3 regions of the Gordonia sp. 852002-51296_SCH5728562-b genome follow, and region 1 is predicted to be linked to each of the others. Evidence: riboswitches for the same ligand, from Rfam matches in the RefSeq annotation. Region 1 holds a riboswitch; each other region holds the start of a gene.
What was found. Region 1 has a riboswitch for thiamine pyrophosphate ahead of A5766_RS17740 (FAD-dependent oxidoreductase). Riboswitches for the same ligand answer to the same signal wherever they lie in the genome.
Positions count from the first base shown of each region.

Region 2: another riboswitch for thiamine pyrophosphate. It lies ahead of A5766_RS19645 (3-oxoacyl-ACP reductase); the one in region 1 lies ahead of A5766_RS17740 (FAD-dependent oxidoreductase).
Region 3: another riboswitch for thiamine pyrophosphate. It lies ahead of thiC (phosphomethylpyrimidine synthase ThiC); the one in region 1 lies ahead of A5766_RS17740 (FAD-dependent oxidoreductase).

Region 1 covers NZ_LZMI01000104.1:1,418-3,680, forward strand. Annotated here, with positions in the region: gene A5766_RS17740 (FAD-dependent oxidoreductase) at 1-973, opposite strand, end outside; TPP riboswitch at 970-1,081, opposite strand; gene thiE (thiamine phosphate synthase) at 1,155-1,865, shown strand; gene A5766_RS17750 (hypothetical protein) at 2,176-2,263, shown strand, end outside.
Region 2 covers NZ_LZMI01000115.1:14,219-16,481, forward strand. Annotated here, with positions in the region: gene A5766_RS19640 (oxidoreductase) at 226-816, opposite strand; TPP riboswitch at 1,074-1,170, shown strand; gene A5766_RS19645 (3-oxoacyl-ACP reductase) at 1,164-1,937, shown strand; gene A5766_RS19650 (hypothetical protein) at 1,961-2,170, shown strand.
Region 3 covers NZ_LZMI01000091.1:2,757-5,019, reverse strand. Annotated here, with positions in the region: gene thiC (phosphomethylpyrimidine synthase ThiC) at 1-1,462, opposite strand, end outside; TPP riboswitch at 1,456-1,566, opposite strand; gene A5766_RS16360 (GNAT family N-acetyltransferase) at 1,901-2,248, shown strand.

The sequences.
Region 1 (2,263 bases):
GCTCGTCGATACGACGGATCAGCGGCAGCCCGTCTGCCGAGCACGGGCGATATCCCACACCGACTTCGGCGAGTGTGTAGCTCGCGAGTCCCGGCATCACCGTGAGCGCATCGTCGAGCAGGTCGCGAACGCCCGCAACCTCTGCGCCCGGCTCGTCGGATTCGTATTGTGTTGCGCCGACGACGATTCCGTCCGCCCGGGGCACCAGGTACACCGTGCGGCCGTCGACTCTGGCACGCACGACGTGACTCGGTGGCGGCACCGACCAGCGTGTGCGAGACAACCGCAGGATCTCGCCCTTCGCGACGTGTATGCGCGCGCCGCACCAGAGCTGCGGCACGCCGGCCCCGGCCGCCAGCAGCACCTGCCGACCCGCGACGTCGTCGAGGTCGGTGATCGTGTCGTTCCGCAGGTGCGCGCCGGCATCCCGCAGTGCACCGCGGAGCCGGGCGAGCAGCAGGCGATTGTCGACGGCACCCTCGCCCAGTGCGACGAACCCGCCGCGCAGTCTCGAGGTCAGCGCGCCCTCCAACTCGCGGATGGCCGCGGGGCCGATCGCTCGGATCTCACGCCCGGCACCCAGCGCCGGCGCCCAGACCTTTTCGGCCAGACGCGTGAGGTCTTCGAGATCGGTTGCCGTCGTCGCAACGAACAGGGAGTCGGCAGCCGTCGCGATCGTCTCACGGGTGTCTTCTACACCGGAACCCTCTACGGCGTCGTCGCCGAGGCGTGCCAGCAGCGACGGCCACTGCGCGACCGATGTCGACGTCGCGGCAAGCAGCGCTTCCTCGCCCGGCAGCCCCTCGCCGAGCGAGCCGAGCATGCCGCCCGCGACGTGTGAGGCCCGCTGCTGAGGTCCGGCGTCGTAAACCACCACTCGCATGCCCGCGTCCGCCGCTGCGAGTGCGCTGGTCAGTCCGATGACTCCGCCGCCGACGACAGCGAGGTCGGGGGTGTCGATTGCAACAGTCAACTTCTCGAGATCCTTCCTTCGCCGGCATGACCCGGATCAGGTACGACGGTCAGCGGGGGCGTCCCGCACTCTCAGCCCGCCGATCCGCGGGCTCCCGTGTCTGTCGAATCCACCTTACTGCTGCGCCTGCTTCCCCCTGACCCCTGCTTCCCCCCTTGCCCCTGCTTCCGCCACAGCACGCATGGCTACGCTGGCGATCGTGACCGCCCACCACGCACGCGCCAAGCGACTGGAGTCCGCGACCCTCTATCTCTGCACCGACGCCCGACGCGAACGCGGCGACCTGGCCGAGTTCGTCGACGCTGCGCTCGCAGGCGGCGTCGACATCGTGCAGTTGCGCGACAAGGGATCTGCGGGCGAAAACCGCTTCGGAGCACTCGAGGCGCGTGAGGAATTGGAGATCCTCGCCGTGCTGCGCGAGATCACTCAGTCGCGCGGTGCCCTGCTCGCCGTCAACGACCGCGCCGACATCGCGACGCTCGCCGGGGCCGACGTCCTGCATGTGGGTCAGGATGACCTTCCGCCTGCCGCGGCGCGTCGGATCGTCGGCAAGAATGTGCTCGTCGGTAAGTCGACCCACGATGTCGATCAGGCCGCCGCGGCCGAAGCCGACCCCGACGTCGACTATTTCTGTGTCGGCCCGTGCTGGCCCACGCCGACCAAGCCGGGGCGTCCGGCACCCGGTCTCGACCTGGTGCGTGACGTCGCGGCGAACGAATCCGCCGAGAACCCGCACCGCCGCAAGCCGTGGTTTGCGATCGGCGGCGTCGACGCCGAACGACTCCCGCAGGTCACCGAGGCCGGCGCGCGGCGGATTGTCGTCGTGCGTGCGATCACGTCGGCGTCGGACCCGTCTGCCGCAGCCTCTCAGTTGCGAGCCGGACTCACCTGACACGCCCCTGGGAGTACACGCAGGCGAAACCCACTTGCGTCACCTGGGGTGCGCAGCGATAAAGTGAACGTCACCATGTTGTGCGCACCGAGCCTCCTCGTAGTTCGCCGCAGCGGGGTCTAGCTTCGACCGACCCCCCGCTGCGGGGTCGTCGTGCGCTCGTCGGTCATCGAATCTTCGACCGAAATGACCTTCAGCGATGCACAACCTTCACTTTTCTGCACCATGCTGTGACAGCAATGGCGCAGATCCTCTCTGGCAGCGGACCGGCCATGCACTCCCCAACGGAATCCGTCAGGAGGCAGCCGGCATGACCTGGCAGCAATTCGTCGACGAGTACACAACCAACGGTGCGATCCGACTCGGGTCGTGGACCGTCGCCCCAGCACCCGGCGACA
Region 2 (2,263 bases), on a different contig from region 1:
ACTGGTTCAATCCCAGTATCGCGCACCATGAGATCCCGCTGTTCGCAGCGGGATCTTTTCGTTTCGCGCCTGGGTCCGGTTGTGTGGGATGCAGGGGTACAAAAATGCCCCCGAGGATCCCACGCAACAGCCGATCTACCCCCTCCGGATGGCCTCGACACTACGTTGCGCAATGACTGCCTCATCCAGAGACGCGGGGCGCAAACCATTCGGCCGGCCCGCGAGCTAATCAAGGAAACTGAGCAACGCCGTTCGGGCGTCTGGGCCGGATGCCTCGACGAGGAGGTCGTCGTCCACCCGCAGAGTCCCGTCGTCGACCCGATAGAGGCGACCGACATCGTCACGCGCCGCCACATGGAATCCCAATGCGACTTCCGCGGACACCTCGACTTGGACCTTCGCCGCTCCGATATGCAGGAAGGCGCGCCCACCGCTGTCACTCAATCCATCAGTGGCTGAATAGAACTCAGTGTCAATCACCTCCACTCCCGTGTTCGGCCAGATGAGATCAATGAGGTGAGTCAGGTGTATCCCGAGATCGACAAACGATCCCGATCCTCCGCTGCGGGGATCGACCATCCACGACGCGTCGCCGTCGAACACGCCACGACGCCTGCCGTCGTGGCCGAATGTGAACGACGCATGAACAGGAGGCGCGGCAAGGAGCTCCAGGAAGCGCGCGACGGCAGGCACGTGGTGCAAGAAGAAGCCTGTCGCCGCCGGCACGTCACGCAGCGTTGCCGCGACGACCAGAGCTTCGTCCTCAGTGCATCCCAGCGGCTTTTCGATGAAGCATGCGACGTTCGCACTCGCCACCTCGCGCCTGCCGCAGGTGAGCAGTGGTGTTTCCGTCCAAGATCACCGCGTCGACGGAGGCGAGAGAGTGAGGTGCCTGGTCAGCGGACATGACGTCGACCATCCCTACGGCGGGATGTGCGTCGAGAGCAGCGAGATGGTCGCTGACGTGGACGTGGGTACCACCCCACAAAAGAACTCGCACGTCTTTACGCTACGAGTTCTCTGCGGTGCGTGCGTCGTGCTTGCGTTCGCCACCCGAGTGCGATCTGATTGCCACAACTGACACGGGGTGCCGACACGAGGTCGGCTGAGATCACACCCGCAGAACCTGCTCCAGTTAGCACTGGCGAAGGGATGGTCCGAAAATGGCTGCAGCGCCATCTCTTTCCGAGCACGTCGTACTGATCACCGGCGCGGGCCGCGGACTGGGCGCAGCGATCGCACGCGCCGCGGCCCGTGAGGGTGCCCGCGTGGTCGTCAACTATCGACGCAGCGCCGACACGGCAGCTGCGCTGGTGGCAGAGCTCGGCGACCGAGCCGTCGCCGTCGAAGCCGACGTGACCGATCCCGGCGCGGTGCAGGCAATGATCGACGCTGCGACAACGCATTTCGGCACCCCGATCACGGCGGTGGTGAACAACGCCCTCCCCGACTATTCGTTCAACGGCGACGCCCGCTCAACGGCCGACACCATCACCACGGCAGAACTCGACGACCAGTTCCGCGGAATCGTCGGCGGCGCATTGACAGTCGTGCAGGCGACCCTTCCGGGTATGCGAGAAGCCGGTACAGGACGCATCGTCAACATCGGCACCAACCTCGTGCAGAATCCCGTTGTCCCGTATCACGACTACACAGCAGCCAAGGCTGCTCTCCTCGCGCTCACTCGCACGCTCGCCGCCGATCTCGGCCCGGACAACATCACAGTCAACATGGTCTCCGGCGGACTCCTACGCACCACCGACGCCAGCGCCGCGACACCTCCCGAGATCTTCGATGCCATCGCCGCGTCCACTCCCCTGCGATCGGTCACGACTCCCGAGGAATTCGCCGACGCGACACTGTTTTTCCTCTCACCGTGGTCGCGTGCCGTTACCGGACAGAACCTTGTCGTCGACGGCGGCCTCGTCAAGGACTGAGCGTTGACAGGCATACTGCGAGCATGAACATCGACTATCGCCCGGGCAGTTTCACCGTCGTCGACGCATCAGGCCGCGAAGCCGCCTTCGACGGCGACCAGTACAAGTGGGAGATCACCGACGGCATGCTCATCGTCAACGCCATCACCACCGAGGGCCAGGGCGCTATGCCGTATGAGGTGACCGAACTACGCGAGATCTACGCGGGCTCGTGGCGACTCTCGCTGGGGTGAATCCAACGGTTCGTCAATCCGAGGGTTCGTCGTGGCCAAGGCCTTCCGATCGCCCTCCGACGCCTTAGCGGCGGTCGTAGAATCGTATGCATG
Region 3 (2,263 bases), on a different contig from region 1:
GGGTTTCGTCGTGGTACTCGCGTGCCGTGTCGGGGTCGAGTGCGAGGTTGAACTGGTCTGTCCAGCGAAACTCGAAGCGCGCCTTGCTCAATGCGTCGTCGCGTTCCTGTGCTCGCGGGTGGCCTTTGGCCAGATCGGCAGAGTGGGCCGCGATCTTGTAGGTGATCACACCGACCTTCACGTCGTCGCGGTCGGGAAGGCCGAGGTGTTCCTTCGGCGTGACGTAGCAGAGCATGGCTGTCCCGGCTTGCGCGATCATCGCCGCACCGATCGCCGAGGTGATGTGGTCGTATGCGGGCGCGATGTCGGTGGCGAGTGGGCCGAGGGTGTAGAACGGCGCCTCCTCGCACAACTCCTCTTCGAGGCGCACATTCTCGACGATCTTGTGCATCGGGATATGGCCGGGGCCCTCGATCATCACCTGCACGCCATGGGATTTCGCGATGCGGGTCAACTCACCGAGCGTGCGCAGTTCGGCGAACTGTGCCTCGTCGTTGGCGTCGGCGATCGAGCCCGGACGCAGCCCGTCGCCGAGTGAGAAGGTGATGTCGTAGCGCGCGAAGATCTCGCACAGCTCGTCGAAATGCGTGTACAGGAACGACTCTTCGTGGTGGGCGAGGCACCACGCAGCCATGATCGACCCGCCGCGCGAGACGATTCCGGTTACCCGGCGAGCCGTCAGGGGTACGTAGCGCAGCAGCACGCCCGCGTGCACCGTCATGTAGTCGACGCCCTGCTCGGCCTGCTCGATCACGGTGTCGCGGTACATCTCCCACGTCAGCTTGGTGGGATCGCCCTTGACCTTCTCCAGCGCCTGGTAGATCGGGACCGTGCCAACGGGGACAGGGGAATTGCGCATGATCCACTCGCGGGTGAGGTGGATGTCGTCGCCGGTGGACAGATCCATGATGGTGTCGGCGCCCCAGCGTGTCGCCCACACCATCTTCTCGACCTCTTCCGCGATGGAACTGGTCACCGCCGAATTGCCGATATTCGCATTGATTTTCACCGCGAACGCCTTGCCGATGATCATCGGTTCGGACTCGGGATGGCGGTGGTTGGCCGGGATCACCGCGCGTCCGGCAGCGACCTCACTGCGCACGAGTTCGACGTCGACGTTCTCGCGTGCGGCGATGAAACGCATCTCGTCGGTGACGAGTCCGGCTCGTGCCCAAGCGAGTTGGGTCGACGCTCCGTCGACGGGGTCGGGACGGTGCCACTCGTCGCGGGTACGGGCAAGGCCTGCCTCGACGTCGATCACCGCGGTGGAGTCGGTGTAGGGACCCGAGGTGTCGTAGACATCGAGGTGCTCACCGTTGGTGAGGTTGATGCGTCGCTGCGGAACTCGGAGCCCGTCGACGTCGACGTAGTGCTTGGTGCTGCCCTCGATCGGTCCCGTGGTCAGGATGTCGGAGTCGACCTTGTACGCGGAATTGCTGCCGCCGGATACACGTGTGCCCATGAGATTCTCCCTACGCCGGCATTACCCGGACAGGTTCATGCGGTCAGCGGCCGCCTGCCGCCATCTCAGCCCTCGGTTACGTGAGAGCCCCCGCGTTGATTCGGTTGTGTGCGCAGTTCACTGTACTGGCTTGCTGCCGATGCGTCAGGAAGCCGGGCGTAAGCCCTACCGCCGGGCCGTCGAACGCGGTGCGTCGTAGTGTCGCATGCGCGCGTCGTCGACGTCACGTCACGTCACGCGCGGGTGAACCGCGGGCGAACGTTTGCGATGAATCCGTCTCGATACCGGTGGTCTCGTCTCAAAGCCCTTGAAGCTACGCTTCCGCAGGTTACGATGTGACTGCGATCACACACCGTCGTGCCCGGAGGGGAACCGGACGCAGCGCTCAGTGAGCTGTGTAGACGCTGCGAACGAGCCTGAAGAGGGGATGGACGAGCCATGCACCGGAAGTATCACCAGCGGCCGACCCAGTCGGCCCGATCGATCCTGCAGCAGATAGCGCAGGTCGTGCACAACCCCACCCGCGACAGATTTGAGCTATGGGTGGCGGGCGACCTCGTCGGCGTTCTCGGATACTCCAGCGAGACGGTCGACGGCGAGACAACGCTGACCGTTCTCCACACGGTGCTCTACGACGAATACACCGGTCACGGCCTCGGTACCGGCCTGACGCGCAGCGTGATCAGTTATGCCAAGGCCCAGGGCGCCCGCTTGCGCCCGGTGTGCACGTTCACCAAGCACTATCTCGACGGACATCCCGGGGTTGTTCCGCTCGCTCCCGCCTGAGAGCGAGCCGGGCCT